3 regions of the Lysinibacillus sp. VIII_CA genome follow, and region 3 is predicted to be linked to each of the others. Evidence: riboswitches for the same ligand, from Rfam matches in the RefSeq annotation. Region 3 holds a riboswitch; each other region holds the start of a gene.
The links. A riboswitch is a leader RNA that binds a small molecule or an ion and turns the genes downstream of it on or off. The one in region 3 is predicted to bind cobalamin.
Positions count from the first base shown of each region.

Region 1: linked by a shared signal. The riboswitch ahead of ACP3VS_RS05950 ((2Fe-2S) ferredoxin domain-containing protein) and the one ahead of ACP3VS_RS16160 (glutaredoxin family protein) in region 3 are both predicted to bind cobalamin.
Region 2: linked by a shared signal. The riboswitch ahead of mmgD (citrate synthase) and the one ahead of ACP3VS_RS16160 (glutaredoxin family protein) in region 3 are both predicted to bind cobalamin.

Region 1 is NZ_JBNFXM010000003.1:110,650-121,848, forward strand. It holds gene ACP3VS_RS05930 (energy-coupling factor ABC transporter ATP-binding protein) at 1-92, opposite strand, end outside; gene cbiQ (cobalt ECF transporter T component CbiQ) at 89-865, opposite strand; gene ACP3VS_RS05940 (energy-coupling factor ABC transporter substrate-binding protein) at 868-1,140, opposite strand; gene ACP3VS_RS05945 (energy-coupling factor ABC transporter permease) at 1,142-1,888, opposite strand; cobalamin riboswitch at 2,034-2,218, opposite strand; cobalamin riboswitch at 2,477-2,658, shown strand; gene ACP3VS_RS05950 ((2Fe-2S) ferredoxin domain-containing protein) at 2,801-3,172, shown strand; gene cobJ (precorrin-3B C(17)-methyltransferase) at 3,177-4,844, shown strand; gene ACP3VS_RS05960 (sirohydrochlorin chelatase) at 4,859-5,806, shown strand; gene cobK (precorrin-6A reductase) at 5,803-6,564, shown strand; gene ACP3VS_RS05970 (precorrin-8X methylmutase) at 6,577-7,236, shown strand; gene ACP3VS_RS05975 (cobalt-precorrin-5B (C(1))-methyltransferase) at 7,236-8,369, shown strand; gene ACP3VS_RS05980 (bifunctional cobalt-precorrin-7 (C(5))-methyltransferase/cobalt-precorrin-6B (C(15))-methyltransferase) at 8,326-9,546, shown strand; gene cobI (precorrin-2 C(20)-methyltransferase) at 9,539-10,246, shown strand; gene cobM (precorrin-4 C(11)-methyltransferase) at 10,246-11,031, shown strand; gene ACP3VS_RS05995 (cobalt-precorrin 5A hydrolase) at 11,024-11,199, shown strand, end outside.
Region 2 is NZ_JBNFXM010000006.1:108,871-120,069, forward strand. It holds gene nikA (nickel ABC transporter substrate-binding protein) at 1-95, shown strand, start outside; gene nikB (nickel ABC transporter permease) at 167-1,120, shown strand; gene ACP3VS_RS10760 (ABC transporter permease subunit) at 1,122-1,925, shown strand; gene ACP3VS_RS10765 (ABC transporter ATP-binding protein) at 1,936-2,709, shown strand; gene ACP3VS_RS10770 (ABC transporter ATP-binding protein) at 2,712-3,530, shown strand; gene ACP3VS_RS10775 (NUDIX hydrolase) at 3,578-4,063, opposite strand; cobalamin riboswitch at 4,295-4,489, shown strand; gene mmgD (citrate synthase) at 4,679-5,800, shown strand; gene ACP3VS_RS10785 (bifunctional 2-methylcitrate dehydratase/aconitate hydratase) at 5,898-7,331, shown strand; gene prpB (methylisocitrate lyase) at 7,374-8,288, shown strand; gene ACP3VS_RS10795 (acyl-CoA dehydrogenase family protein) at 8,298-9,992, shown strand; gene ACP3VS_RS10800 (enoyl-CoA hydratase-related protein) at 10,003-10,788, shown strand; gene ACP3VS_RS10805 (enoyl-CoA hydratase/isomerase family protein) at 10,803-11,199, shown strand, end outside.
Region 3 is NZ_JBNFXM010000012.1:81,010-92,208, reverse strand. It holds gene ACP3VS_RS16170 (chitobiase/beta-hexosaminidase C-terminal domain-containing protein) at 1-2,038, shown strand, start outside; gene ACP3VS_RS16165 (NAD(P)/FAD-dependent oxidoreductase) at 2,505-3,410, shown strand; cobalamin riboswitch at 3,937-4,114, shown strand; gene ACP3VS_RS16160 (glutaredoxin family protein) at 4,232-4,456, shown strand; gene nrdI (class Ib ribonucleoside-diphosphate reductase assembly flavoprotein NrdI) at 4,453-4,812, shown strand; gene nrdE (class 1b ribonucleoside-diphosphate reductase subunit alpha) at 4,809-6,902, shown strand; gene nrdF (class 1b ribonucleoside-diphosphate reductase subunit beta) at 6,890-7,858, shown strand; gene dut (dUTP diphosphatase) at 7,870-8,307, shown strand; gene ACP3VS_RS16135 (hypothetical protein) at 8,467-8,733, shown strand; gene ACP3VS_RS16130 (indolepyruvate ferredoxin oxidoreductase subunit alpha) at 8,886-9,122, opposite strand; gene ACP3VS_RS16125 (YwhD family protein) at 9,122-9,637, opposite strand; gene ACP3VS_RS16120 (S-layer homology domain-containing protein) at 10,686-11,199, shown strand, end outside.

The DNA.
Region 1 (11,199 bases), on a different contig from region 3:
TTTGGAATGTCTAGTGAAATATCTGTCAAAGCCTTTGTTCCATCTGCATAGGCATAAGACAAATTAGTCAGTTGAAAATAATATGCTGTCATGAGAAGTATCCTCCATATACGATAAGGAATAAAAAAATAGCCATCATGCCGAGCCAGTTTTTTTTATTATAGACGGCCGTTTCGTGCCAATAAACCGTTTCACCGCCACGTGCCTGCATGGCATTGTTAAGCTCTCGACTACGCTGAAACATTTCAATAAACAACGCTGCAATCAGCATAGACATCGAACGTAACCATTGCATGGGTGAATGATGGCCAAGGCGGGCTTGCTGGGCTAAATGAATTTTTTGCATGCTTTCGAAAAAAATAAAAATAAAACGATAGGTGAGTTCTACTAACTCAACTAATAAAGGAGGGAGCCTCCATTGGCGAAGCACATAACAAATCTCTTGTACAGATGTTGTTAAAATTAAAAAATATAAGCAGCTTATACTGCCGAGTACGATAAAGAATAGCTGCTGTGCGGTAGCGATACTGGCTCTCCCAATAAAAATTGTCCAGCTCATATACGTAAATGATCCCATATGGGCTGGTAATACATGCGTTGCTGGCGCTATCGAAATTAGGATGGAGATGAGACTTGTGAATAAGAAAAATCCTGGTAGTAATAATAGCTTCGCATAGTATTTTAGTGGGATTTTCGCACCCCAAATGATAAAAGCACTCATTACAAAAAATGTAATGAGTGAAAGTCGTTCCTCTCTCATAATAAGCGTGAATAAAAGTAGTCCTAATGAAAATATCATTTTTTCTAGAGGATGAACGTACGCTAGCTTATTGAGATACGCATACTTATCAATGAGTAACATCATTCTTAACCTTCTTTATGCTTGCCACGCATATAGCCGATAAAGTAGCCGATAAAACCAGCACCAATAGCTGCTTGTAGCACGAATAATAAGCTTTCAATTTCACCACTGGGCGGTTCCCATAAACTATCAAACCATGGCTCATACTCTGCATTAATCTCTCCAATGGCAGCTTCGGCTTCACCATCAGCTCCGCCAAATTCTGCTCCCTTTTGGACGAAGAGCGGGATAATGGCCAATAGCACTACAATCGCTAATAGTAATAAATTTCGTTTCATATTAGTGCGCCTCCTTTGTAGAGAAAACACGTAAAGACTTTAATTCGCTAATATTATATTTTTTCAAGAAGTTCATGACAATAACTGTTAATATCCCTTCACTCACAGCTAACGGGATTTGTGTTAAGGCAAAAATACTTGCGAACTTTGTAAATGAAGCCATAAAGCCACCGACTTCAGATGGGAAAGCAAGTGCTAATTGAATAGAAGTCACCACATATGTACCTAAATCCCCAAGCATAGCCGCAAAGAAAATAGCTAATGAAAACGATAACCCCATTTTTTGCGCCCCTTTAAATACAAAGTAGACGATAAACGGACCTACGATAGCCATCGAAAATGCATTAGCCCCTAATGTTGTGATTCCACCATGTGCTAAAAGTAAAGATTGAAATAATAAAACAATTGTCCCGATGACACTCATCGCTAACGGTCCAAATAAGACTGTTCCGAGACCTACCCCTGTTGGATGTGAACAGCTCCCTGTAACTGAAGGGATTTTTAAGGCTGATAGAACAAAGGCAAACGCACCAGACAGTCCCAGAATCATTTTTGTTTCTGGGTTTTCTTCGATTGTTTTACGAATAGAGCGCAATCCTAAAATAATAAATGGGACGGAGATTACCCACCAAAAAATAGCCCATTCGATTGGTAAAAAACCTTCCATGATATGCATGGCGAAGGCACGTTTTGGCACCATTAAAAAAGCCAATACAAAATAACTAAGTTTCCACCAAGACAGCTTCAATTTTCTTCCTCCAAACTATAAATAGATTTTTAGAATGTAGCGTGCGTAATAAAAAAAGCACTTTTCCGTTGTTGGAAAAGTGCATAGCTAAAAAAGCAAATAACATTCTCATCTGCTAAGCCGCACACCTATCCTCGTAGGATGAAACGATCACATATTTTCGGCAGGTCTCCTGGCTCTAGTTCAACACTTTATAGGTCTTCCCATCCATTGGACAGTGACATTTTCTATAAAGCTCCCTATTACAGTGGCGGGACCGCGCCGGACTTGAACCGGCTTCCCTTTTAAGTAAAATGACGAGCATTTTACACCAAAAATAGTAAGTTGTGAGATTTCACGACAAAGTGTACCACGAATTTCCATAAATATGCTATACTTTTTTATAAAAATTTTGAAATAGACTATCAATGTCGAAAATTCTGATTACTGAGGATTTTGAGAATAAAAGGGAACAACACCAATTTTAAATAACCAAAAACTCTCTGATAAAATTGATAAATTTGTCATGAATTTTTAAAGAAATATTGAAATTTTAAAATAATAAGATATGATTAAGACAGTTTTCTATTAAATATACAATTAAAAATTTCATATAAAACGTCGATAAGTGCTCGAAAAACTCGAGATAATAGGGAAATTGGTGAAAGTCCAATACAGCCCCCGCTACTGTAATAGCTGATGAAATCGCAATGCCACCTGTGCAAACTAGGGAAGGTGCGACAGTAAAATGAAGCTTAAGTCAGGAAACCTGCTTATCAGATTGTGCATGCAAACTTTTCGGAGGGAGAAGTTGAAGCAAAAGCGAGGATCTGTCTTTCAGTCTATTCGTTTTTATTTGGCTTCTACAAACCTTTACTCTTCGGGAGAGTAAAGGTTTTTCTTTTTCCAAAAGCAAAAGAGGGGAGACATAAAATGACAACGTGGAATTTAGAGGGGATGAAAACACATCTCTTTATTTGCAATGGCAGTAGCTGTATGAACAAGGATGGAGAAGAAATTACCCAAGCTATACGGGACGAAATACAGCGAAACGCACTAGATAAAGAAATACATACGACAAGAACACGCTGTAATGGACGATGTAAGGATGCTTGTGTGGTTATTGCTTACCCCCAGGGGAATTGGTACCGTGTACCATCAACGGAGCATGCTAGAACACTTGTACAGGATTTGCATCATGAATCCTTACATAACGATCATGTTTATACACTTCGGGAAGGGACATTGCAGCGAACAGCGCAAACGACAGCCATTAAAGGGATTGAAAAGGTGAAAGAGGGGTAAAAACATGGCGCAAAAAGGGAAAATTTTCGTAGTAGGCTTTGGACCTGGAGACTTTAAGCATATTACGACACGTGCAGTAGAGGCTTTACAACAAAGTGATATGATCATAGGCTATAAAACCTATGTTGAGCTGATTCAAGATTTAGTGAGTGCAAAATCTATTGTCAGTACAGGCATGACAGAAGAAGTGTCCCGTGCTCAGGAGGCAGTTCGTCAAGCAGAGGCAGGAAGTATAGTTTCGGTCATTTCGAGTGGAGATGCGGGCGTTTATGGTATGGCGGGATTAGTGTATGAAGTTTTAATTGAGCTAGGCTGGACAGAGGCAACTGGTATTGAAGTCGAGATTGTCCCGGGTATTTCAGCTATCAATTCATGTGCTAGTTTACTTGGTGCACCGATTATGCATGATGCTTGTACCATTAGTTTAAGTGACCACCTCACTCCGTGGAATTTAATTGCGAAGCGTGTGGAAGCTGCAGCAATGGCCGATTTTGTCATTGCTCTATACAATCCTAAAAGCGGTCGCCGTACAAGACAAATTGTCGAAGCACAGCGAATTCTTTTAGAATATCGTTCACCTGACACTCCAGTAGGGCTTGTGAAAAGTGCCTATCGAGAACGTCAAGAAGTGACGATGACCACATTGGCAGACATGTTGGAACATGATATCGGTATGCTGACAACCGTCATTATCGGAAACTCATCTACGTTTTTCTATGATAATAAAATGATTACGCCACGTGGCTACCAACGTAAATATACACTTGGCGAGGAAAAGCAGCCATTACGTCCACATCAACGTTTACGGGAAGAAAATGAGCCATGGGCGATGAATCAAGAGACAGGAACAGCACGCAATGACTTTGCGGCAGACCCCAATGCAGGGCGAATGAATAAACCCAGTGTAGCCGTTATGCCAAAGCCGAAAAAAACGGCACTTGAAATGGCTACAGCGGCACTTGCAATGGTAAAGGGAACAAATGCTATCAAGGTTACTCCAAAGCTTGTACAACAAAAAATAGAATCCATTTTTGAATTAGCAGTGAGCCCTGGAGTGGCCAATAAATTTTTTACACCACAGCAAATGATGACGTTAGCAGAGGTCGTAGGCGAAGATGGATCGATGGAATACACACCAGATCATCAAATCCATTTAAAAATACCTACAACTACGCCTGAACGCATCACTGAAAAATTACAGCAAGTAGGCTTTTTATTAGCACCAATTGGTGATGTATTGTCGTTGAAGGCTTGCGATTTTTGCTACGGTGAAAAAGCAGATTCCATACCATATGCGGAGGAAATTCAAGAAAAGCTTGGTGGTCTGTCTTTACCGAAAACATTAAATATTGGCTTTAATGGCTGTGGGATGGCTTGTTATCGAGCAGTATTTGACGATATTGGGATTGTCTATCGTAAAAGTAAATTTGATGTCTTTATTGGAGCGAAACCAGTCGGACGTACGGCTCATGCAGCACAGCCTGTTGTAGAAGGCTTGGAGCCTGAACAATTGATTCCTTTAATTACAGCTATTATTGAAGAATATAAAGCCAATGCGCATCCAAACGAACGCTTATTTAAATACTTCAAGCGTGTGAAAAAGATATTGCATTTTACGTATCAAGATATGTCTTCCAAAATAAAAATAGAGCCAGCTCCGTGCGGCGACTAGTGAGGAGAAAAGAGATGAAAGCTATATTATTTGTTGGCCATGGTAGCCGTTTAGCAGCAGGAAATGATGAGGTACGTACATTTATCGAGCAAATGACATCTCGCATTGATGAACAATATCTAGTAGAAACATGTTTCCTAGAATTTGCTTCTCCTAACATTGAAGAAGGTATTACAAATTGTGTGAAAAAGGGTGCTACAGAGGTACATGTAATCCCGATTATATTACTTCATGCAGGTCATTCCAAGCTACATATCCCGGCAGAAATCGAGCATGCCCGTGAGCATTATCCGAATATCACATTCACATATGGTCAAACAATTGGCATTCATGAAGAAATATTTGCGATATTACAAGATCGTTTAGTTGAAATTGGATTTAATACAGAACAAGAACAGGAAGATACAGCCGTTTTATTAATTGCTCGAGGTGGCAGTGATCCTTATGCAAATGGGGACTTTTATAAAATCACACGATTGCTATGGGAAAAACTACCTGTTAAATACGTAGAAAGTGCCTTTATGGGTGTAACGGACCCACGTGTTGAAGAAGGCATTGAACGCTGCGTCAAACTAGGTGCTAAGAAAATAATCATGCTTCCTTACTTTTTATTCACTGGTATTTTAATGGAGCGTATGCATGTTATGTGTGAGAAATTCAATGAGCAATTTCCTGCATGTGAAATTCAAATTGCCAACTACTTTGGCTACCACGAACGTTTACAAAATGTTTTATTAGAGCGTATTGAGCAAGCGATGAATGGTACATCTACAGGTATGCAAGATCTTGAAGATTATCGTGCTTACGCTGCTATTCATGGACATGCACATCATCATCACCATCATGATCACGATCATGGACATGACCATCATCATCACCATCATGATCACGATCATGGACATGACCACCACCACGACCATGACCATGACCATCATCATCATGAAAAGGAGCCCGTTAAATGATTTTCATGTTAGCAGGGACGAGTGATGCAAGAAATCTGGGCCTTGAATTGCAAAGTACAGGTCATGCTGTAACTGCCACTGTTGTGACGGAATCGGCAGCCTCTAGTCTTGCTGACGTTGGCTTGCCTTCCTTAATAGGGAGACTAACAGCGGAAGAAATGGCGACTATTATAATGGAACAAGGCTTTCAATTGGTCGTAGATGCCTCTCATCCATTTGCTGAAGAGGCATCGAAAAATGCTATGGCAGCAGCTGAAAAAGCGCAAGTACCATATATCCGCTATGAACGTGCCCATGAGCATTATGCTCACCCACTTATTACAGTTGTAAAGGATTATGAAGAGGCGGCTCAGTTAGCAGCTGAAAAGCGTGGTGTCATTATGCTGACAACAGGCAGTAAAACGCTTGCTACATTTACGAAAGTTTTACAAGGCTTAGAAAACACAAGAGTCATTGCTCGTATGCTCCCACGACTTGACAATATGGAAAAATGTGAGGCGCTCGGTGTCGCACAGCGAGATATTGTAGCCATTCAAGGCCCATTTTCAAAGGAATTAAATGAAGCATTATTCCGTCAATATGGAGTGACCTTAATGATTACTAAAGAAAGCGGCAAAGTGGGCTCGGTAGACGAGAAGCTAGAGGCAGCCCTTGCCTGTTCTATAGAAACAATTCTTATTGCAAGACCCAATATTAAATATGGCCAACAATATTCCACTTTTGAAGAAGTGTTACAGGCTGTAAAACATACACTTTAGGAGGCAATAACAATGGATTTTAAAACTGATTTCAAACCATTAACAGTAGACCCAGATAAAATTTACGATTACAGTTTCTCAATTATCGCAGAAGAAATGGGGGAGCATAACTTTTCAGAGGATGAATGGAAGGTTGTGCGCCGTATTATCCATGCATCTGCTGACTTTGAGCTAGGTCGTAGCGTTATTATTACACCAGGAGCACTTGAAGCAGGTGTTAAGTCTATTCTGGCAGGGCGTCATGTAATTGCGGATGTGCAAATGATTGAAAGTGGTTCTGGTAAAAAACGTTTCCAAAAACATGGTGGCGATTTACATTGCTATATTGCGGATGAGGATGTATCTGTAGAAGCGAAAAAGCAAAATACAACGCGTGCCATTATATCGATGCAAAAAGCCTCAAAATTACATGAAGGCGGTATTTATGCTATTGGTAATGCCCCAACTGCATTACTAGAATTGATTCGTTTAATTAAGGAAGGCTTAGCAAAACCAGATTTAATTATTGGTATGCCTGTAGGTTTCGTGTCTGCGGCTGAATCGAAAGAGGAGCTGCTAAAACTTGAAGGTATTCCGTACATTACAAATGTTGGTCGTAAAGGCGGTAGTACAGTGACGGTTGCCGCATTAAATGCCATTTCACTTTTAGCGGATGAACAGGCGAAAAAATAATGGAGCGGAAGCCAAAAAAGGATCCTAAGGACATGCGTCACGGTTATACAACAGGAGCCTGTGCAACTGCAGTAACAAAGGCAGCTTTACTTGCCCTTATTACAAATGAAGAGCAAGAAACAAGCACGATTCATTTGCCAATAGGTAGGGATGCGACCTTTACTATTGAAAAATGCCTATTTGAAAACAATGCCGTCAGCTGTGAAACGATTAAAGATGCTGGTGATGACCCAGATGCCACACATCAGGCACTCATCGTCGGTACTGTGAGCTGGGCAGAGATACCTGGTATTCATTTAGATGGAGGGATTGGAGTCGGGCGTGTCACAAAGCCCGGCTTACCAGTGCCTGTTGGAGAGGCGGCCATTAATCCTGTCCCACGGAAAATGATTCACAGCACTGTTCAAGGTGTATTGGATGAATTTCAAATTACGCGAGGGGTTAACGTAGTGATTTCCGTACCTAGGGGCGAGGAGATTGCAAAAAAAACGTTAAATGGTCGTCTTGGTATACTTGGAGGCATCTCTATTTTAGGCACAAGGGGAACCGTCGTGCCTTTTTCAAGTTCTGCGTATATGGCTAGTATTGTACAGGCCATTAGCGTCGCTAAAGAGGCCGGCTGTGAGCATTTAGTAGTGACAACAGGTGGTCGCAGTGAAAAATTTGCGATGAAACAATACCCCCATTTACCTGAAGAAGCTTTTGTGGAAATGGGTGATTTTGTTGGCTTTACTTTAAAGCATTGTAAGCGACTCGGTATTAAACAAGTGTCCCTTGTTGGGATGATGGGGAAATTTTCAAAGGTGGCACAAGGGGTAATGATGGTGCATTCCAAAAGTGCTCCGATTGATTTTAACTTTTTAGCACAACTTGCCGAAGATGTAGGGGCAGATGCAGACACAATAGCCGAAATACGAGAGGCCAACACAGCGTCGCAAGTAGGTGAAATTATGATGGAAAAAGGATATGAATCATTTTTCCATCGTTTGTGTGAGGCCTGCTGCTATTCCTCCATTCATCATATAAAGGGCGGTTTAACGCTTTCCACATCGATTTATTCGATGCAGGGACAATTATTAGGAAGGGCTGATGACATTGCATCGATCGATGAAATTAATTGGAATCGGGGATAACGGATTAGCAAGCTTATTACCACAATACCACCAGTGGATTGAAGACTGTGAGGTACTTGTCGGTGGTGAGCGCGTGCTTGATTTTTTTCCACATTTTACAGGGGAAAAAATCAAGATCAAAGGAGGTCTTTCAGCACTTGTTGAGAGATTGTCAGAGGAAACAAGAGATACGATTATTCTCGCATCAGGAGATCCATTATTTTACGGCGTTGGCGGCTATTTAGCGAAAAAGCTAGATTTGGAGGTTTATCCATACATGAGCTCCATACAACTAGCCTTCGCGAAAATGGGAGAAAGCTGGCAGGATGCTTATGTTACAAGTATTCATGGACGACCTATGAAAGGCTTGGCACAGCGCATCGATGGGAACAAGAAAATAGCTCTATTAACAGATGCTGAAAATAGCCCAAATGCGCTCGCACGTTATTTAAAGCATTTTGGAATGACCGAATATCGAGCATTTGTAGCCGAAAATCTACAGGGTGAAGGTGAAAAATATGGTTGGTATTCGTTAGATGAAATGGAGACCACACATTTTTCCCCTCTCAACGTAGTTATTTTACAACAAACCTTTGAACCAAAACGCTACAAGCTCGGTATTGATGATGAAGAATTTTCTCAACGAAAGCCAGATAAAGGACTCATTACCAAAAAGGAAATTCGTGTTTTAAGCTTACAGGCGATGCAACTTCAAAAGGATAGTGTTATTTGGGATATTGGCACATGTACAGGATCTATGGCCATTGAAGCAGGTAAGCTTGCACCTGAGGGGCAAGTATACGCCGTTGAAAAAAATGCACCTGATTTAGAAAACTGTCTACACAATCAGCAAAAATTCCGTGTGGATCTAACAGCCATTCATAGTAAAGCTCCAGAGGGACTCGAACATTTCCCAGACCCTGATGCCATTTTTATCGGTGGGACTGGTGGTGAAATGGTCGAATTACTACAATTGTGCTGTAACCGCTTAAAACCAAATGGTCGCATTGTTTTAAATGCAGCGACAATTGAAAATTTATATAAAGCAGTGGAAGCGTTTAAGGCTTGTGATTTTGCGGTTGATATTTTACAGGCACAGCTTGCGCGTAGCAAACCGATTTTAGATATGACACGCTTTGTGCCATTAAATCCAATATATATTATTTCGGCTTATCGAAAGGAAGAAAATCATGACTAATTTAGGTGTTTTATATGGCTTGGGCGTTGGTCCTGGCGATCCAGAATTAATTACAGTGAAGGCGTTTCGTGTGATTCAAGAGTCACCTGTTATTGCTTATCCCAAAAAGCTGAGAGGCAGTAAGAGCTATGCCCATCGTATTGTAGACGTTTATATTAATCCAGAGGAAAAAGATATGCTTGGTCTTGTATTTCCTATGACGAAGGATGAAGCTGTCCTTGAGCGTGAATGGACAAAGTCAGTCGAGCTTGTATATGAAAAATTACAGGAGGGCAAGGATGTGGCCTTCGTTACAGAAGGTGATCCGTTATTATATAGTACGTTTATCCATATGATGAAGTTAATGCAGGACATGCATCCAGATGTAGAAATTCGTACGGTTCCGGGGATATCTTCATTTAATGGCTCCGCTTCTCGCCTGGGCATTGCATTAGCTGATGGTGATGATCGTGTGGCGATCATTCCTGCCTATGATGATTATGCGGCAATGCGAGAAGCGATTGAAAGTCATGATGCTGTAGTCTTTATTAAAGTAGCAAAAGTAATTGATTTAATGCTACAGGTACTACGTGATTTAGATTTACTGGATCAAGCATCTGTTGTGACAAAGGTAACATCTGACGAAGAAGTCATTTGGGATGTACGCGAGTTGGATGGTGTCGATTTAGAATATTTAACATTAATGGTGGTGCGTAAATAATGAAAAAAATCTATATAGTCGGCGCTGGTCCTGGTGATCCAGATTTAATTACAGTAAAAGGCTTACATATGTTACAGACAGCAGATGTAGTGATGTATACAGATTCATTAGTGAGTGAAGATCTCATTGCGAAAGCTAGACCAGATGCGGAAATTATTCGAACAGCTGGGATGCATTTAGAGGAAATGGTCGCTGTGATGGCTGATCGGGTCCATGCGGGGAAAATAGTAGCTCGCATGCATACAGGTGATCCGGCTATGTATGGAGCGATTATGGAACAAGTAGCACTCTTAAAAAAGCAAGGCATTGGCTACGAAGTTATTCCAGGGGTTAGCTCTGTTTTTGCATCAGCAGCGGCAATTGGGGCTGAGCTAACGATTCCTGATTTAACACAAACTTTAATTTTAACTCGTGCTGAAGGGCGTACCCCTGTACCCGAATTTGAAAAATTACGTGATTTAGCAAGCCATCATTGTACAATTGCTCTATTCTTAAGTGCGACGCTCACAAAGAAAATTGTCAAGGAACTTCAAAGTGCTGGTTGGGCTGATGACACACCCGTAGCAGTTATTCAACGTGCTTCTTGGCCAGATCAAAAAATTGTTCGTACAACATTAATCGAATTAGATGAAGCGATGCGTGTGAATGGAATTCGTAAGCATGCGATGATTCTAGCAGGCTGGGCGCTAGATCCTAATATTCATGATAAGGATCAATATCGCTCGAAATTATATGATGCAACCTTTACACACGGCTTCAGAAAAGGTGTGAAGACAAGTGATTGAGTTACAAGAGGGGATATTACCAGAAGTTGATCAGCGCAATCCATATGCTGTTGTAGCGATTACAAAGCACGGTGTTCAAATAGGACGACGACTCCAACAAACGTTTGCAGCAAGTGATTTGTATTATATGAGTAAATTTGAACAGGGTGATGAGGAGGAAAAGCATAT
Region 2 (11,199 bases), on a different contig from region 3:
CGAATCAAGTTATTTATCAACCATATATGAAGGATTTTGCACCACGTGCTTCTGAGTATGACATTCCATATGCACAAATGGATAAAGAAAACTAAGTATGAAAGAGAGAGTGTGTCGAACCAGGACAACTCTCTTTTTATCATCGGATGAAATAGGAAGTGACGACATGTACGAATCGACTTGGATGTTTTGTGTAAAAAGAATTCTCACACTTCCATTTGTATTAGTAGGCGTATCTATTCTGACCTTTGTGTTTATTCGTTTCGTACCAGTAGAACCAGCAGAGGTCATTCTTCGACTTGCAAGAATAGCCCCAACACCAGAGGCTATACAAACTTTACGAGAAGAATTAGGGACAGATAAGCCTTTTATCATGCAATATCTGCTATGGGTAAAAGGCGTTTTACAGCTAGACTTTGGGACATCTTTTGTTAGTAAATTACCCGTTGGTGATGAGCTATTTGCTAAGCTACCCGCTACCATCGAATTAGCTTTAGTAGCATTTATCCTTATTTTAACCTTTAGTATTCCATTAGGGGTTGTGAGCGCATTATATAAGCATTCCTTTATCGATAAAATCATTCGATTATTTACAGTCCTAAGTGTTTCCATTCCAACATTTTGGTTAGGGTTTATCCTACTTTATCTATTCAGTTTAAAACTTGGGATTTTTCCGACGAATGGAAAAGGTTCAGGAGCACATTTAGTTTTACCAGCTTTCACATTAGCTTTACCTACAATCGGATTGTTCTCACAGTTTATCCGCTCTGCCATCATTGAAGAATACGAGCAGCCCTATGTAAAATATGCACAGCTTAGAGGCTTAAAAAAATCGGTCATTCTCATCCGACACGTGGGGAGGAATGCTGCCATACCGATATCAACTTTGTTAGGGATGACACTCGGAAATTTGCTAGGTGGGGCTGTCATTGTAGAGCAAGTATTTAGTTGGCCTGGACTCGGTAGATATTTAATAGAATCCATAACGAATCGTGATTACCCCGTTGTACAATGCTATGTGTTGGTGATCGCTGTCATCTATGTGCTCGCCAATCTAGGCACAGATGTATTGCATCGTTTATTGGATCCTCATCTGATGATGAAGAATAGGAGAGAGTAAAGTGAACTTAGAACGTATACATATGAGAAGATTTATGAGTCTCACTATACTAATCATCATTGGTTTACTAGGACTGTTTGCCCCAATCATGATGCCTCATGACCCTTTAGCAGTCGATATTTCTAAGAAATTTTTAGCACCTTCATGGGACTATCCATTAGGAACAGACCAATTAGGAAGATGTGTCTTCTCACGATTGCTTTTAGGGATTCGGTATTCTTTAGGTGCGGCGCTCGTCATACAAATAGTTGCTATTGTAGTAGCGATCCTGTTGGGCGCATGGGTCTCTTTAAAAAGAGGTATAATAGATGCGCTATTTATTCGGATATGCGATATTTTATTAGCTTTTCCAACACTTGTACTAGCATTTGGGCTTTTAGGTGTATTAGGGCCAAGCTTAAAAAATGTGTTAATCGCACTTATTTTGACACAGCTTATTTATTATTCAAGACTAATTCGAAGTTTATTTATCGGCATGAATGAAAAGGATTTTATTCTAGCGGCAAGAATAAGCGGTACTACAGGTGTGAAATTAATTATTCGTCACTATCTCCCTCATGTTTGGCCTCCTATTGTAACGATTGTTGCATTAGATATGGGAAAGGTTATTTTAGAGATTGCAGGCTTTTCCTTTATAGGGCTTGGCGTGCAGGCTCCCACTCCTGAGTGGGGAATGATGGTAAATGAAGGGAAGCAATATATCCGCCAACATCCCGAATTAATGCTATATCCTGGGCTTACTATCGTTCTAGTTGTCCTAGTATGTAATGTTTTGGCAAGTAGTTTAAAGACGCCTGACCAGTAAAGGGGAAGTTATGAAAAAAGTTTTAGAAGTGAAAGACTTATCGGTCAAAATTGGAGAACAAAATATTTTAAACGCCATTCATCTGACAGCCTATCAAGGCCGCGTTTTGGGGATTATTGGCGAAAGCGGTAGTGGGAAAACCATGCTTTGCCAAGCTATCATGCAAGCCTTACCGTCTAGAGCGCAGATTATCAAAGGGCACATATTCTACCATCAACAAGATTTATTGAAGATAAATGCTGCTCAAATGAGAGCTTATCGTGGAAGACATCTATCTATTATTATGCAAAATCCTTCGACTGCCTTTGACCGTGTGCAAACCATTGAAAGTCATTTTCGTGAATCATTAAAGGCTCATTTTGTTATAACTAAAAATGAAATTAGACAAATTGCTATGGAAAGCATGTCAAAAGTTAATTTACCTAATCCCGAGAAACTTTTACACTATTATCCATTCCAATTAAGTGGGGGAATGCTACAGCGTGTAATGATTGCTTTGTCACTGGCAATTCAAGCCTCGGTATACATAGCTGATGAGCCAACGACAGCTCTTGATACAGTCAACCAAAAACAGGTATTGACATTATTTGATCGGATTCGCCTGGAAACACAGGCAGCCATACTTCTTGTGACGCATGATTTAGGCGTTATTGCTGAACTAGCTGATGATGTAGCCGTGATGTATAAAGGGGAACTAATTGAACAAGCAAATGTCTATGATTTTTTTGATGCACCACAGCATCCTTATACAAAGAAACTATTACAATCCCGAATGATGTTTTAGAGGTGAAAAAATTGAAGCTACTAGAAGTGAGAAATATTGAGAAGAACTATGCACATAGACCGTTCATATTCAAGCGAAGACAGGATGCTCCTGTATTACAGAAAGTATCATTTTCACTTCAGGAGGGGGAATGCTTAGGGATTGTTGGACAAAGTGGCTCAGGAAAAAGCACATTGGGCCGAATTATATTAGGAATGGAAAGGCCAACAGCCGGTGAGGTTCTATTTCAAGGGGTTAATCTTTATGATGCCACTAGCCAACAGAAAAAAATGATACGGAGAGATTTACAAGCAGTCTTTCAAAATAGCTATCATTCATTAAATCCAAAGCACACTATTTTTCAAATTTTAGAGGAACCGTACCTAAATTTCGAGCATTATAGCTCAGCTGAGAGACACTATAAGGTAAAGGAATTACTTAATCATGTAGAGTTAGAAAAATCTATTGCCGAAAAGCATCCTTCCCAGCTTAGCGGTGGGCAACAACAGCGGGTAAACATTGCAAGAGCGCTTGCCTTACATCCAAAATTAATTGTTTTAGATGAAGCCATTAGTAGTTTAGATATGATTTTGCGAAAACAAATCATTCAATTACTACAGACACTACAAAAGGATTTGCAACTTGCATACATTTTCATTTCTCATGACTTACAGGCTACACGCTTTATTTCAGATCGCATCCTCGTCATGCAAAATGGTCAGCTAGTAGAGGAAATCATGAAAGGTGAACCATTTAAGCATTCCGCATCACTTGAGCTATACAACGCGATTTTGCCCAGTCACCCTCGCGAAAGAATTCACAAGAATACTAGTTTGGAATGATCTGAAATGTCTTTGCGAAGAAAGTCCTTATTAAAATTCTTACATTGTTATTTGGAAAGCTTCGTAAAGGAGCTTTCGAACCCCCATATTTTGCCCTCTAGGTTGTTTAAGAGAGCGACCGTCCTCTGTTCCATATTATTCGGAAGTTCTTCCTTACTGAAATAAGTGAGGCTTAAGCTCTCACCATCCTTCATTTCCAATACACCCCTTACATGTTTAGCTCTATAAAGGTGAATGACTGTATAGATTTCATCGCCATTCGGATAACAGTAGTAATAATCAGGTCCTGAAAAAACACCGATAAACTCAAACTCTTTAGCCACGAGACCAGTTTCCTCATAAAGTTCACGAGCAGCAACCTGCTCTAATGTTTCGTTTATTTCCATTGAACCGCCAGGTAATCCCCAATCCAACGTATCTGAACGATGTTGAAAGAGTATTTTCTTATCATCATTAACAACAAGAACTGTCGAACCAACGCTTATAATTGGTCTATTACCGATAAGCTTTCTTAATTCAGTTATATAGCCCATCCCGTCACTCCTCGTTTCATCGTAATGCAAAACAAATCGCTTTTTTAAAGCAGGCTTCATAAATATAGCTCCATTGGGATTGATTAACAATCTTTTTTTGAGCGAAATAATGCTTAAATATGCAGAATAGTTCGTCAAAAATGAAAAATAGCTTTTTATAATCAGTCTTTTCTGAATTTTACCTATATTGATTGTTTGGAAACCTCTATGTTAAGGTAAAAAGACAAATTGAATATGCTAAATTTTGGTGGTTCAAATGGGTTTGATTCCATTTGATTAAAAGGGAAGTTGGTGTGAGTCCAACACTGTCCCGCAACTGTATGTAGGAGTTCCATAACGAGACCACTGTTTTGTTCTTCAAGACGGGAAGGTGTTATAGGAATGTTGATGATAAGTCAGGAGACCTGCCACTAAATAAGCATCAATTGACCTACGAGGATAGGGAGGTGTTAGCTACTGTATGATGATTGTGAATGGATGTAAGTTCACTGTTTTTTGTTCTGTCATACTTTTGTAGATTAACAACTTCTAAAGGATAGAAGTTGTTTTTTTGTTGTTCTTTCGAGTTTGAATGGTAACGCTTACAAGAATGATTAAACAAAGGGGTTGTAATCTATGGAGTTAACGTATTCACCAGGTCTTGATGGAGTTATTGCTGCGGAAACAAAACTGTCTTTCTTAGACGTAGTAGGCAGTCAAATTGTTATACGTGGCTATGATTTGATTGAACTATCTCAGCGATACGCCTATTTAGATATTGTCCATTTATTATTGCACGGAAACCTACCAACTACTGAGCAACAAGCTGACGTACAGGATAAATTGAAAGAAAACTATCACGTTCCACAAGAGCTTTTTCAAATTTTCAACTTATTACCAAATGGGACACATGCGATGGACGGCCTTCGAACTGGAATTTCAGCGTTAGCAGGGTATGATCAGCACATCCATGATCGTTCGACTGAAATGAATGTAACACGAGCATATCGACTTTTAGGTGGAATGCCCAACATCGTTGCGAATAGCTACCGTGTATTAAATGGTCAAGATGTTGTAGAACCGGATAGTCAGCTTTCTTATAGTGCTAATTTTTATTACATGATTACTGGAAGAAAACCAACACCATTAGAAGAGGGAATTTTTGACCAATCACTTGTTTTATATAGTGAACATGAAATGCCGAATTCGACCTTTGCTGCTCGTGTTATTGCCTCCACACAATCCGATCTGTATGGTGCTCTAACTGGTGCTGTCGCATCATTGAAAGGAAATTTGCATGGTGGGGCGAACGAGGCAGTCATGTATATGCTGCTTGAAGCTAAGACTGTGGAGGGCTTTGAAGCGATGCTGAAAAACAAGCTCAAAAATAAAGATAAAATAATGGGCTTTGGCCATCGTGTCTATATGAAAAAAATGGACCCAAGAGCGCAGATCATGAAAGAAGCTTTGTATAAACTATGCTTGGAGCAAGGGGATGACTGCTTATATCACATGTGCGAAGCCGGTGAAAAAGTGATGGTGGAGGAAAAAGGCTTGTATCCAAATTTAGATTATTATGCTGCGCCCGTGTACTACATGCTGGGCTTACCAATTGAATTATATACGCCTATTTTCTTTGGCTCTCGAACGATCGGTTTATGTGCACATGTGATCGAACAACATGACAATAATCGATTATTTAGACCTCGTGTTCATTATATAGGCGAGCGTCATAACCTTGAAGAATTGTCGGTATAATCAAGTTTTAACAACTCGCCATAGAGCTGATGGACATTCTGACCAATGCCCATCAGCATACAGTATATCAAATTCATACCTTGAAAGGAAGATATAGATGATTAAAACGAATGAAAAAACGATGACAGACCAGCTTCTTATTGATATTGCGGATTACGTATTAAACACAAAGATTACGAGCGAAGAAGCTTACGAAACGGCTCGATATGTTTTATTGGATACGTTAGGTTGTGGCATTTTAGCTTTACAATATCCTGAATGTACAAAACTTCTAGGTCCTGTAGTACCAGGTACAGTCGTTCCAAATGGTACTCGTATTCCAGGAACATCCTATGTCCTTGATCCAGTTAAAGGTGCCTTTAATATCGGTTGTATGATCCGTTGGTTGGATTATAACGATACATGGTTGGCGGCAGAATGGGGGCATCCTTCTGATAATCTTGGTGGTATTTTAGCTGTAGCTGATTATTTGAGTCGTGTACGAGTTGCAGAAGGGCAAGAGCCTCTCCAAATGAAAGATGTTTTAGAAATGATGATTCAAGCCCATGAAATACAAGGAATACTTGCACTCGAAAATAGCTTAAATCGTGTTGGCTTAGATCACGTTTTATTTGTCAAAATAGCGACAACAGCTGTTGTTACAAAGGCTTTAGGGGGCACTCATCAAGAGATTGTCAATGCTTTATCAAATGCTTGGATTGATAATTCAAGTTTAAGAACCTATCGACATGCTCCTAATACGGGATCAAGAAAATCATGGGCTGCTGGCGATGCTACAAGCAGGGCCGTACAACTAGCAATGATGGCTGTGAAAGGGGAAATGGGCTATGCAACTGCATTATCTGCACCAGGCTGGGGATTCCAAGATGTGCTCTTTCATAAGCAAGAATTAAAGCTTGCGAGACCACTTGCATCTTATGTTATGGAAAATGTCCTCTTTAAAGTTTCATATCCTGCAGAGTTTCATGCTCAAACGGCTGCAGAATGTGCCGTTCATTTGCATGCTGAAGTAAAAAATCGCCTAGCTGATATTGACCGCATAGAAATTACAACACATGAATCAGCCATGCGAATTATCGATAAAGAAGGGCCTCTTCACAATCCTGCAGATCGAGATCACTGCCTTCAATATATTACAGCGATTGGTCTTATTTATGGTGACATTACCGCAAATCACTATGAAGATGAGGTGGCGGCAGATCCACGAATCGATGACTTGCGTAATAAAATGGTTGTTGTGGAAAAAGGCCAATATACAATCGACTATTTAGACCCTGATAAACGATCCATTGCGAACGCTGTTCAAGTTTATTACAAAGATGGTACATCAACTGAGCTAATTGAGTGTGAATATCCTTTAGGACATCGTTTCCGCCGTAAGGAAGCATTCCCTCAGATTATTGATAAATTCCAGCAAAACCTTCGTACGCATTATGCTCAAAAACAACTCAATAAAATAAACGATGTTTGTGTAAATAAAGAGCTGCTTGAACAAATTGCTGTTCATGAATTTGTTAATCTATTTATTTAATTTAGATGGATTCCGAACGCAATAAAGAGGAGGTATTTAAAAATGACATGGATTGTCCAAGAAGCAAAGACACAAAAACAATTAGCTGAACAATTTAAAGCTCATATCGCTCGTTCAGCTATTTTGCAAATACCAGGGGTACATGATGCAATGGCTGGTTTGATGGCTAAAAAAGTTGGCTTTGAGGCATTATATCTTTCTGGTGCCGCTTATACAGCGAGTAGAGGTTTACCAGACTTAGGGATGATTTATTCAAATGAGATAGCCCAGCGTGCTAGTGATATTATTCGGGCTACAAATTTACCGATGCTAGTGGACATTGATACGGGCTTTGGTGGCGTATTAAATGTTGCCCGTACTGCTCGTGAAATGCTAGAGGCAGGGGTTGCTGCCGTACAGCTAGAGGACCAAAATCTTCCTAAAAAGTGTGGACATTTAAATGGCAAAACTCTTGTTCCAAAGGAGGAAATGATTCAAAAAATAAAAATGATTAAACAAATAGCCCCTACATTAATGATTGTTGCTCGCACGGATGCAAGGTCTGTTGAAGGCTTAGAGCAGGCTATACTAAGAGCCAAAGCATATGTTACTGCTGGTGCAGATGTTATTTTTCCAGAGGCATTACAAACTGAAAAAGAGTTTAAACAATTTGCCAATGAGTTAGATGCCCCCTTATTAGCCAATATGACTGAATTCGGTCAAACTCCTTATTATACCGCTAAGGAATTTGAAAAAATGGGTTACTCGATGGTCATTTATCCCGTTACATCTATGAGAATTGCAGCAAAAGCATACGAGCGCGTATTTGAATTAATAAAAAATACTGGAACACAACAAGAAGCAATTGAGGATATGCAAACAAGAAGCGAATTGTATGAAACGATTTCCTATTATAAATTCGAGGATTTAGATAGTGAATTAGCAAAAACCATCTTACCGAAGGAGGAAATAAAGTAGGAGAGGTAAATGGCTTTTCTCCACTTTCTTTCAAGGAGGGCTTATATGGATCGACTAAAAAACAACATGACGATCTTTACACCTGAGGATTTCCACGATGAAGAAGAGCTCATTGCAAAAACTGCTGAGCTCTTCATTAAACAGGATGTCTCACCGAATATCTCATCCATTGAACAGCAACAATATGAGATCACCCGACAATTGTTCCAAAAAGCAGGTGATCTTGGATTACTGGCCATTGAAATACCCGAAGCTTATGGAGGACTTGAGCTCAATAAAAAAATTTCTGGTCTGGTAGCAGAAAAAATGGGTTTTGGGGGTTCTTTTAGTGTCTCCTACAATATTCATGCAGGGGTGGGCACATTACCCTATATCTATTTTGGAAATGAGGAGCAAAAGCTGAAATACTTACCAAAGTTGGCTTCTGGAGAATGGATTGGAGCTTACGCCCTTACAGAGTCCGAAGCGGGTTCTGATGCACTGCGCCCCAAAACGAATGCTAGATTAACAGAAGACGGGAAAGCATGGCTAGTAAATGGAGAAAAGCAATGGATTACCAATGCTCAGCTAGCAGACGTCTTCGTTGTATTTGCCCAGACGAATAGGGGGATGACTGCGTTGATTGTCGAACGTTCCATTAAAGGGGTATCCGTGGGTCAGGAAGAAGAGAAGATGGGCATTAAAGGCTCTTCAACGGCCACGCTCATTTTAGAGGATGTTATTGTGCCAATCAATTGTGTTCTTGGAGAGGTTGGCAAAGGACATATAGTCGCTATGAACATTTTGAATATGGCACGTCTAAAGCTTGCCTTTTCTAATATAGGAACGGCCAAACAAGCATTTCAAATAGCCGTGAATTATGGGAAGGGACGGAAACAATTTGAACGACCTATCGTTGACTTTACATTGATTCAGGAAAAGCTTGCTGACATGGCCGTTCTGATTTATGGAGCAGAAAGCGGTGCATACCGAACGGCTGGGAAAGTTGATGAGGCTATTGCATCAGCAAGCAATGAAACGATAGTTCAGAAAATATCTGAATTTGCTCTGGAATGCGCACTTCATAAAGTACATTGTTCCGAAGCACTTGGAAGAATAGCTGATGAAGCTGTTCAAATACATGGTGGATATGGCTATATGCAAGATTATGAAGTGGAACGTTTGTATCGAGACGCAAGAATTAACCGTATTTTCGAGGGTACAAATGAAATCAATCGCCTTACAATGGCTAAAATGCTGTGGAAAAAATATGTACAAACAACTGCAATAGAGGGTGATTTTATTCACGCTCAACCATTAGAAAAAAATCACCATTACATCCTTCTCTCCAAGCATTTAATGCAACTAGCTATTCATGTCATTGCAAATGCACAAATTCAACTCGAACAGGAGCAAGAATTTATGCGTTTGTTGGCGGATATGGCCATGGAAACGTATGTCATGGAATCAGCCTGGCTCAGGTCGAAAAAAACTGCACATGTCCAAACAAAACAATTAATGACTGACATATTATGCCAGGATGGTTACCGCAAAATAGAAGAAAGTGCGATTACTATCATTACGGCCGCTGAAAGCAATGAACAAAAACGAGTAAGCTTGCTAAATAACATTCGACAATTAAATATTCCGCTACAGCAAAATCTCTTTATGAAAAAACGGGCACTTGCGAGAACATTCATTGACAACCCAAAAATGATTAGTTAGGAGGAGCAGCATGATCGATACATTTGTCAACGTTAGTAAAGAGGATTCTATTTCAATTATTCATTTAAATCATCCACCTGCAAACACTTTGTCATCAGCCACTATTGAAAACCTACGTCTCATTTTCCAAGAGCTAGCAGAGGATGAAGACACAAGTGCCATTATTATTACAGGCACTGGCCGATTTTTTGTCGCTGGGGCTGATATAAAGGAGTTTGTTTCAGCCTTTGGCCAACAGGAAAAAGCATTGCAAATGGCTCAAGCAGGGCAAGCGCTATGCGATGAAGTAGAAGCCATGAAAAAACCAGTTATTGCTGCCATTAATGGACCGGCTCTTGGAGGAGGGCTTGAACTAGCGTTAGGATGTCATTTCCGAATTGCTTCGAATCAAGCCATTCTCGGCTTACCAGAATTAAAGCTTGGGCTACTCCCAACATTCGGGGGGACTCAACGACTTAGCAGAATGACGAATCAAGCAACAGCGCTCCAATTAATTTTAACAAGTAAACAACTGAGTGCAGACGAGGCATTACAGCTAGGTATTATTCAACTCGTAACAGAACCTGAGGAACTTTTGACGACGGCTAAAGCTGTTGCACAGTCCTTTGTTGCGGGTAAAAGTATGATATGTGTCTCTCGTACAATTGAATGTGTGATTCAAAGCACGAAGGATAACTTACAAAAAGGACTTGAACTTGAACGAACGCGTTTTGCTGAGTTATTTTTAACAAATGATGCCAAAGAAGGTGTGCAGGCATTTATTGAAAAAAGACAGCCACACTTTAAACACTGTTAAAGGAGGGGGCCAACATGGCAAACGAAGTTTTATTTTCGGTGGAAGATGGAGGAGCAGCCTTCATTACGTTGAATCGTCCTAAAGCTTTAAATTCTCTTTCCACTAACATGCTTAACCTCATTAGAGAAAAATTAAAAGAATGGGAAGCGAATGATCAAATCTGTCTTATTGTACTACAAGGGGCAGGGGAGAAGGGGTTTTGCGCTGGAGGTGACATTAAAACACTTTATCAAGCACAATCCAGTCAAGAAGCATTTAAAGTAGCTGAAAACTTTTTTGAAGTAGAGTATAAAGTGGATTTAGAAATCTATCATTATTCTAAACCAATTATTGCTTGCCTTGATGGCATAGTCATGGGTGGTGGAGTCGGATTAACCTATGGAGCAAGCCACCGAATCGTTACAGAGCGTA
Region 3 (11,199 bases):
TAACAATGCCACAATTAGCGATATTCAAGGGGCAAGCCACCTATCGCCATATGTCAATTTAGCAGTAAATGATGTAGAAGGAATTGTAACATTCGTTATTAATTCAAGTAGCTTCATTATGCAAGAAGGCGAGACAGCATTCGATGGCGTAAAATCGACAGCGATCAAGGTAAGTAAGTCGGCACATAATGTAGTAGTAGGGGACGTTATTAAAGTATCAGGAAATGTAACTGAAGCGGGTGGCAACTCTCGATTAAGAGATACGCAAATTTCAGCAACCAATATTACAAAAACAGGTAAAGCAGTAATTCCAGAGCCTCTTGTGATAGGAGAGGATCTATTCCCGCCAAATAAAATTATTGATAATGATGGCTTGGCAATTTTTGATCCACAAGAAGATGGCATCGATTTTTGGGAATCCATTGAGTATATGCGAGTATCGTTCCCAGAGGCGAGAGTGATTGGACCGATGTACAATAATGATTCACCAATTGTTGTACCAAGCACAACAAATAATACATTTAATGTGAATGGCGGTTTAAATATTGCAGCCGATGATTATAATCCGGAAAAAATTATGCTTGAAGGAGTAGCTGGAAAAAATTATGATTCAGGGGATCGCTTTAATGAACCGCTTATCGGATTTGTAGAAAACTTTACAGATGGCTATCGACTGAACACGAATAATGTTTTTCCTAATGTAACAAAGGCACATCTTCAACAAGAAGTGACGCATCTTCAACCAGTAGCGGACAAATTAAATGTCGCTTCTTATAATATCGAAAACTTTTCGAATAATCCTGCCAATACATCTAACGAAAAAGTAGACAGAATTGCAGCGACATTTGTAAATAATATGAAGTCACCAGATATTATTACATTAGTCGAAGTTCAAGATAACGATGGTCAAATTGATTCAGGAAATGCAGATGCATCTGAAAGCTACATGCGATTAATTCATGCGATAAAAGCTGCGGGTGGTCCTGCTTATGATTGGATTGATGTCATGCCAATTAACAATACAGTAGGCGGTGCACCAGGCGGTAATATTCGTGTTGGCTATCTATATAATCCGACACGTGTTTCATTAGTGTCAGGTATAAAAGGGTTAGGCAACCAAGCGAATACATGGACAGCAGATGGAAGCCTTGCTTTAAATCCTGGCTTTGTTGATCCATCAAAATTTGTAGATACACGAAAACCAATTGCAGCGGAATTTGAATTCCAAGATGAACGTGTAGTTATTATCGGAGCTCACTTAAATTCTAAAGGTGGGGATGGTTCACTTTGGGGACCAACACAGCCACCAGTTTTAGAATCAGTTAAGAAACGTATTCAACTTGCTCAGGCCATCAATGATTTTATCGATGAAGGACTTGCCATAAATCCGAATTTAAATTTCATAGTGGCAGGGGACATGAATGACTTTGAGTTCACACCAGCACTTGAAACATTGAAAGGAGATGTTTTAACGAATATGATAGATAAAGCCCCAGAGCAAGATCGTTTTACGTACTTCTTCCAAGGGAACAATCAAGTGTTGGATCATATTTTAGTTTCGAATCATCTTGCGGATGTTACGGAAATTGACCTAATTCATATGAATGCGAACTTTACAGAGGCACAAGGCAGAGCATCGGATCATGACCCTGTATTAGTTCAAATTGATTTGCAAGCAGGAAAAGAAGAAATACCAACACCAATAGTACCTGAAAATGTATATAGCTTTAATCACTACAAGACTGGTAAATTAATAGTGAATCGTCCAAGCATTTCATTAACGTTAGGGGAAAATACCATTATTAAAAATGGCATTGCAGTATTTAGCCAATATGCCGAATTCCATGGCGAAGGATTTGCAAACAAAACTGTAGTGATCAGTCCTAAAAAAGGCAATGCGATTATTGACTTTAAAGGTACGAAAATTGGTTCCATTATTATTGAAGGAAAAAATGTAAAAGAAATCCGTAATTTACCTGCTGGATCGACCATAACGTATACAAAAGGGGCATCGGCAGAGGAAATTGAATTTAAGTAATGATACTTGCAGGAACAATGTAAAGCATATGCTAATCATACTTTATTTTGATAATTAAACAGTACGGACAGTATTCATGAAGTACAGTAAAAAAATTAGCCATTCCAAACTTTTGGAGTGGCTTTTACTTTTACCTCATTCATAACTAGCCTATAGTAGATTCATTTCTGTGGACAAGAATTCTTTCAACGGCAGATATTTGATGGTCCTATGTATTTTAAATATGAAAACGAAAAAATTGACGAAAAAAAACTAAATAGATATTATAGATATGTTAAGTCTTTAATAGGGCGGTAAGACCCGACAAACTAAACGTTATTTTATGCTACGTAATCCTTAATGAGGTAGTTAAACATTAAGGGTTTAATGACTCATAATTGAAAAGGTATATAACTTTTGCGGTGTCTTTTGCCTTAATTACAGATATTAAAGGTCTATAATATATTTTGATGTGGAGGAAAAAAGGATGAATAAATACGATTGTGTAATTATAGGTGGTGGCCCTGCTGGTTTAAGTGCTGCCTTAACATTGGGAAGGGCGCGCAGAAAGATTGCTATATTTGATAATGGAACTAATCGAAATCGTGTAACTCAAGAGTCGCATGGTTTTTTAACAAGAGATGGGATAAAGCCACAAGAATTTAAGAATATAGCTAGTAAAGAAATAAAATCTTACCCATCTATATCTATGTTAGATCAAACAATTATCGAGATAACTAAAGATGATAAAAGCGGTTTATTTCTTGTCAAAACTTCGGAAAATAAATCATATATGTCTGCAAAAGTATTGTTAGCTACTGGAATACAAGAGGAGTTTCCCCTCCCGCAAATCAGACAATATTATGGTAAAAGCTTGTTTAGCTGTCCTTATTGCGATGGTTGGGAGCTGAGAGACAAGCCATTGGCTATCATAGCAGAAAAAGAGGAGCATATTAAACATATGACCAAATTGGTTTTTAATTGGTCACAGGATTTAATCGTTTTTACGAATGGTCATCAACTTTCCGATAACGTTCAAAGTGAATTTGAACGTAAAAAAATTAAACTGTATACAGAATGTGTAAAAAACTTGCATGGGGAAGATAGTAACTTAATTAGTATTGAATTAGAAACAGGTGAACATATTTTAAGAAGTGGTGGATTTGTCGTACCTAATTTTTATCGTCCAAATAAATTTGCTAAACAGCTAAATTGCCAAGTTGATGAAAATGGGACAATTATTACTGATGGTACTGGACGAACAACAGCGGCTGGAATATATGTTGCAGGTGAAACGGAAAAGGGGGGTGCCTCTTCTTTAATGATCGCTGCTGCGGAAGGTTTTAAGACAGCCTCTAGTATAAATTTGGATATAACAATAGATAGGTTTTAAGTAAAAGGTTAGCTGATGAGTATAGAAAATTCATCAGCTATTTTTGTAAATAAAGGATAAAGTTAATATACCTAGTTGAGCGGACAGAGAAAGAACTTGGATATGTTATACTATGAATACAGAATAACTGGCTAAAGGTACCTGATTATTATGAATAGTTGCAAAGGGACAAGTACAACGAAAAATCTGCAAAGATAGGATATATTGAGTATGATGAATGATTTACATCTTTCTCAAAGTGGGTTGACGATTATGTAGTTTTAGTCATAATTGCATCTTTACTATTATGGAAAGATGCCTTTTTTATGAATAAAATTTCAATTGGGCCTCCGTTATTAGGTAAATAAATGATCAGCATGTATCTTCCTATTTTTTTTATAGTTATATTTTTATATGATTATGTTTTAGCTCTTTCGTTTAAGGTTATGTGAGAAAATATGAATAGTCTCAAATTGATGAACTTTTATTTCGCGATTTACTTTTTATATAAAGGATGGTACACTTAAAACTATTGAAAAACAATATATTGTGTTCGTTTTGTATAGGTACTACTATATGTAGTTTAATAGGGAAGTTCGGTACTATTCCGACGCTGTCCCCGCAACTGTAAAGCTGACGATGATTGTAACCACTGTGCATTCGCATGGGAAGGAAATCAGAGATTGAAGCAAAGCCAGGAGACCTGCCTTTATAAAACAAATTTATCATTTCTTCGGGGATTAAGAGATGGGAACGTCAGTATTTTTAGTATGTTAACGTTTCCATGTAAGCTATCTCTTTAGAAGAGGTAGCTTTTTTATTTTATGAAAAGAGGGATTACTATGAAACTTTATACGAAAACAATCTGTCCAAAATGCCTTTGGGTAAAATCCGAATTACAACGAGCAGGACTTGAAGCAGAAATTGTTAATATTGATCACGATGAACAAGCTAAACAAACAATTATTGATGCAGGTTTTTTAAGTGTGCCTGTTTTAGAGGTGGATGAAACATTTATAGGGGATGTTCAGGAAATTGTTTCTCGTATTGAGATGATTACACTATGATCGTTTACGCTAGTCGTACAGGAAATGTCCGCAATGTAGTATCTAAACTAAGGGCAGAATCTATTGAACTCTCAGAGGAATTAAGCTTGAATAAGCCTTATCTTTTAATTACATACACAGATGGTTTAGGCGACATTCCAGCAAAAGTGCAACGTTTCTTAGATAAAAACAGAGATTTTTGTAAAGGAGTAGTTGCTAGTGGCAACAGTAACTTTGGACATCATGTATTTGGCGCAGCAGGAGAGAAAATTGCTACTACCTATCATGTACCATTAGTGAGGAAATTAGATTTGCGCGGCAATCAAACAGATTATGAAGCTATACAAACGTTTTATGAAACGAGGGTAATGGGATGAAAACTTATTTAAAGCTTAATAATGACGTACTGAATCGTTATAGTACAACGGGGCTACTAGAGTTAGAAAAGGATCGTGAGGCTACGCGCCGCTACTTTTTAGAATATGTCAACGTACGTTTACGTTACTTTATAGATATAGAGGAAAAAATCCGCTATTTAGTTGATGAAGGCTACTACGAAAAAGCTTTTATCGACATGTACGAGATGGATTTTATTAAAAAGTTGTACAAAAAAGCGTATGATTATAATTTCCGTTTCCCATCATTTATGAGTGCTAGCAAATTTTATGACAGCTACGCTATGAAAAGTCGTGATGGAGAAGAAATCTTAGAAAAATATGAGGACCGGATTGTCATTATTGCCTTGTACTTGGCACAGGGGAACACGGTACTAGCAGAACGTTCTGTAGAAGCGATGATGGAAGCCTATCAACCTGCAACGCCTACTGCATTAAATAGTGGGAAGAAAGCTCGTGGCGAATTAGTAAGTTGCTTTAAATTATCCATGGATGACTCCATGAATAGCATCGCTGAAAATATTGGTTATTGTTTAGAGCTATCACGTCTAGGTGGAGGGGTCGGGGTCAACTTAACGGATTTACGTCCTTTAGGTGATCCAATTAAAGAAATACTAAATCGTGCAAGTGGTGTGATTCCAGTGGCGAAACTATTAGAAAATTCTTTTAGTTATTCTAATCAGCTTGGTCAGCGTAATGGCTCAGGAGTTGTTTACCTTAATATTTTCCATGCAGATATAGAGAATTTTATTTCATCAAAAAAACCAAATGCTGATGATAAAATTCGCCTCGCAACACTATCAACAGGTATTATTATACCAAGTATTTTCTTCGAACTGATGAAGCGTGATAAAGATATAGTGTTATTTAGTCCATATGATATTTTTAAAGTATATGGTAAACGAATGTCGGAAATTTCAATTTCTGATATGTACTATGAACTACTAGATAATCCTAAAATCCGTAAAATTAAACGTTTGAATGCGCGTAGACTCTATACAGAGGTAAAAAAAGCTCAATTCGAATCCGGTTATCCCTTTGAAATTTTTGATGATAATGTTAATGACGTACATCCACTAAAAAATATCGGTCGCGTAAAAATGTCAAACTTATGTACTGAAATCTTGCAAGTTCAAGAAACTAGTGTTATCACAGATCAAGATCAACCTAACGAATATGGGTTAGATGTGTCGTGTAATTTAGGGTCAATTGATATCCACGCAGCGAGTAAAGTAAATGATTTTGAAGCATTAATCGATACAGCTATGCACTTATTAACAAATGTATCCCAAATGACGCACATCAAAAATGTTCCGTCGGTCGCAAAAGCCAATCAATTAATGCACTCAGTAGGTCTAGGGTGTATGAATCTCCATGGACATCTTGTTACGGAGGGAATTATGTATGGCTCGAAAGATTCTATTCATTTCATGGACCGCTTTATGGAAGCAATGAACTATTATTCTCTAAAATCATCGATGGAAATGGCTAAAGAAAAAGCAGAAACGTTCTATCGATTTGAAGATAGCGATTATGCTTCAGGTATCTATTTTGATCAATATGTAAATAAGACTGAAGAAGAGCTTTCACCTGCTGTATTAAAAGCACTCGGAAACATTCCAATCATTACTAGTAAAATGTGGGGATTATTAAAGCAAGATGTTATGCAATATGGCTTATTCCATTCATATCGTTTAGCTATAGCACCAACTGGTAGTATTTCGTACATTCGTAGCTGTACGGCCTCCATCTCTCCATGTACAGAACGTGTAGAGGTTCGTGATTATGCAGATAGTCGAACAATTTATCCAATGCCACATTTAACAAATGAAAACAGTCATCTATATGTAGAGGCCTATGATGTTGATCCTTATGATTTAATTGATTTATACGCAGCTTCTCAAAAACATGTTGACCAAGGTATTTCAATGACTCTTTATGTCACTGATAATTGGACAACAGAACAACTAGCTAAAGTATACATTTATGCATGGGTTAAAGGGATTAAGTCCGTTTACTATGTTCGTCAACGATTACAAAGCTTAGAGGAGTGTGTAGCATGTCAAATATAGTGTATGAGGCAGTCAACTGGAACAAAGCAACAAGTGAACTGGCCCAAATTTTTTGGGACCAGCAATGGAAGCAAATTTGGTTTCCCGAAGAAATTGCAGTGAGTAAAGATATTCAACAGTGGAAAAGTTTTGAGCATCAGGACACGTATAAAAAAGTGTTTGCAGGATTAACCTTGCTGGATACCGTTCAGACAAATATTGGGATGAATCGTGTTGCTGCTTATACAGATGATTTACAGGAAAAGGCTGTATTAACCGTTTTTGATGCATTTGAGGCAATACATGCTAAATCATATTCTTATATATTTACAACGCTTTGTACAAACGAGGAAATAGACGAGCTCTTTGAATGGGTAAAGAAAAATGAATATTTACAATATAAGGCAAATAAAATAGCGGATATTTATAATAGTATTGAAGAAGGGGACGCTGAGAGCTTATGGAAAGCGATGTTTTCATCCGTTATGCTTGAATCCTTCCTTTTCTATTCTGGCTTTTTCTACCCATTATACTTAGGTGGGCAAGGTTTTTTAAGAAACAGTGCTGAAATTATTTCCCTCATTTTGCGCGACGAATCCATTCATGGTGTTGCAGTAGGATTTTTTGCTCAAAATCTATATAAGCAATTTTCAAAAGAAAAGCAAGAAGCTTTACAATTATGGGGCTATGAATTACTGCTGGATTTATATCAGAATGAAATGAAATATACAGAGGACATTTATGCGGAGACAGGATTATCGCCTGAGGTAAAAGCCTATGTGCGTTATAATGCAAATAAAGCCTTAATGAATGTTGGTTTTGAAGCTATGTTTCCTGAAGAAGAAGTGAATCCAATCGTTATGAATGGAATTCGTAATGAGGGCTCCACATATGATTTCTTTTCACAAAAGGGGGCTACCTATGCTAAGGCAAAAGTAGCGCCAATTACAGATGACACATTTAATTTTAATCGTTAGGATGAAGAACAATGAATGTAGAAGTAAAAATCAAAAGAATGCATGAAGATGCAATGCTACCCATGCAAGCTAACCCTGGCGATGCTGGGATGGACCTCTATTCCATTGAAACTGTAGAGATACCTGCTGGTGGGACTAAATTAATTAAAACAGGAATTCAAATTGAATTACCAAAAGGAACGGAAGCACAAATTCGACCAAGAAGTGGACTAGCCTTAAAACATAGTATTACAGTGCTCAATAGCCCAGGAACAATCGATGAAGGCTATAGAGGGGAAATCGGTGTAATTTTAATTAATCATGGTCAAGATACGTTCTTCGTAGAAAAATCTATGCGAATTGCCCAGATGGTGATTCAATTTGTCCCTACTATTCAACTCTTGGAAGTTAATGAATTATCTCAAACGGTTCGTGGAACTTCGGGATTTGGAGCGAGTGGTACAAAATAAGATTAAGTTTTCAATAGGCGTTTGTAAGGATTGAGTTTGGTATGTACTGAACTCAATCCTTTTTATTTTTCCCTAGAATAATCTAATCAATTTATATTTAAACATAGGTTGTCACATTTGTGTAACGTAGGTTCAGTAGGATTTATATGAGGTGATAATATGGCAGAAGAGTTTGGCATTAACCGAATGGTTGCTGGAGCGGATCAATATATCAAGTATTTAATGGATATTTTTAATGATTATGGCTGTCATTGGGCATTTTATGCATTTCGTGAAGGTACGTGGGATGGTATAGATTTTGAATTAGGTAATAAACCTGTCGGGGAGGCATATTGGAATGCGAAGGCTAATAGAGAGCTACCCTATAGACAAGCAATAGAAGTAGATAATTCTATTTGGGAGGTCTTGAAAATAGATAGCAAGTAATATGGTTTGTTCGCTAAGATCAAATAAAAAGTATATGAGTAGTACAAACCATCGTTTGTACTACTTTTTCACATGACGTTCAGAGCTCTAAATCATGACATCTATTCAATCAATATATTGCTGCTGGAATTAGATAGTAAGCTGTATATCATCTAGTTCCGAAAATAATTACGTGCTAGTAGAGTGGCAGAATGATATTCAGCAGGCAATTCATCCTCAAAAAAAATAGCCTCTACGGGACAAACTAATTCACAAGCGCCACAATCGATACAGATATCAGGGTTAATGACATATTGTGTATCTGTATTTACAATGCAATTTACGGGACAGACATCTAAACAAACGGCTGCTTTTTCATCCCTACATAATTCTGTAATTACAAAGGCCATTATAAATCCTCCCCTAATTGATGTTTTAATTCTTCAGGCGAGTGCTTCCAATACTGTTCATTAAATTCAGATAAAAATTGGAAAAGTAGTTTTTTTGAATTGGGATCGACATGACTTAGGATAAATGTCCCTTTAAGTGCTTTATCTAAATAATTTACTTGCTCTGGCAACGATTTATAGCCAAGTTTAATGCGTCGTTCTTCCTTTGCTACCCGTACTTCACTTGCAGTACATCCCGCATAATAAGGTCCATTTTCCCCGACCTGAAGAGCTACCCAAACGATCCAATAACGATTATAATCGTCACTAGCATGAGCTAAATCTGGTGAAAAACGCACTTTTTTTTCAATAATACTTCGCCCATGTAAGGCTTCTAAGTCTATAAATACGTGTTTTTTTTCACAATCTATAATAATAGGCGTTACATTATTTAAATCAAGGGTACCTACGCCGTAACCCCCATCTCCATCGGTTGAATCATTACTTAAGATGGTAAAATGTATCTTTTCTTTCATAGAAAACACCCCCACATACTTTCTACAATATTTACATGTTCCGATTTCCAAACAATTTATAGTACAAAAAATAGCACACTTATTACGATAGCTTTAAAAAAGAATCTAATTGAACGTTTTAGTAGCAATTTTAAACTATGCGTAAGGGCTGCCTAGGATTTCTCCTTATACTTTTTAGATTAAAAAGTATAACTGAACTATACAGCTTATTATCCTTTGTTGTCTTCGGACTTACGTCTGAATTGTTATGATCTGGTAAATTAACTATATACAGTTATGGATATTTCGCTAAAAAATTTTGGAATTTCACGTAATTAAGGAACTTGAAAAATAGTCTATTAAGAGGATGATTTAGGATAAATGGAGCTCAACCATTCTCCTAGTCTGTTGAAAAAGTTTACTTGACTAAGGGGAGGTAGTGCCATCCACAGACATTCTGCTGCACGACAACATTCAATTCTTATACCATTTTTATGAAAAAACGCATCTTTCCTATATTTATTTTCATCCATCCCTTCAAAAAAACGATATATAATTTCAAGCTCACTCAATTAGCGAAACAATGATTTTAACAATTTATATTTTATTAGCATAGAATTTGGTCTGTTAATATTTTACATTTATATCGTTAGAAAAGCTATTAGCCCTACTATTATTTTAAAAAATAAATGGAATCTAAAAAAATAGAAAGTTAAAGTTTCCAGCAATAAATAACTGTTTTTTCTGCATCTTGTCTTCATTTCTCTATGAGTTTCTATTTATAGGTAATTATTTATGAAATAATTACCTATACGACCAATTTGGTATTAAAATTACCTTATTTTTAGCGTTTATTTATTGGTAATGTAGTTATATTATTGTCTTGTAAAGCAAATTTAAGATTGATTGGTATATTTCATCATGAAAATTTTTGAAGGCTGCTTTATCCATAACTATTAGTAATTATTATTTGAGAGAACGTATTATACATATTAATAAAATTTATTAGAGCGGTAATATTGTTCTCACAGAATAATATAATTTATTTGAATTCTGGAGGAATATACAAATGACGAAACATAACAAAGGTCGTAAATTTTTTGCAACTACTGCTACAGCAGCACTTGTAGCATCAGCAATCGTACCGGTAGCATCAGCTGCTGAATTTAATGATGCAGGTAGCATTTCATCATGGGCAAAAGAAGCAGTACAGTTTTTAACTGACAAAGGTTTCATCCAAGGTGACGAAAAAGGAAACTTCAACCCAGCTGGTACACTTACTCGTGCTGAAGCAGCTGAAATTTTATCAAAAGCATTAGACTTAAAAGCTACTGGAACAGAAGATTTTACAGATGTAAATGAAAATGACTGGTTCTATAATGCAGTGCTTGCCACTTCACCAGAATTATTTGATGGTATGGGTAATGGTAAATTTGAACCGAAAGCACAATTAACAAGAGAACAAGCTGCAAAAGTTATCGTACAAGGTTATCAATTAACTGGTAAAGCAGACCTTAGTCAATTCTCAGATGCTTCTAAAGCTTCTAAATGGGCTGTATCTTACTTAGAAACAGCTGTTGAAA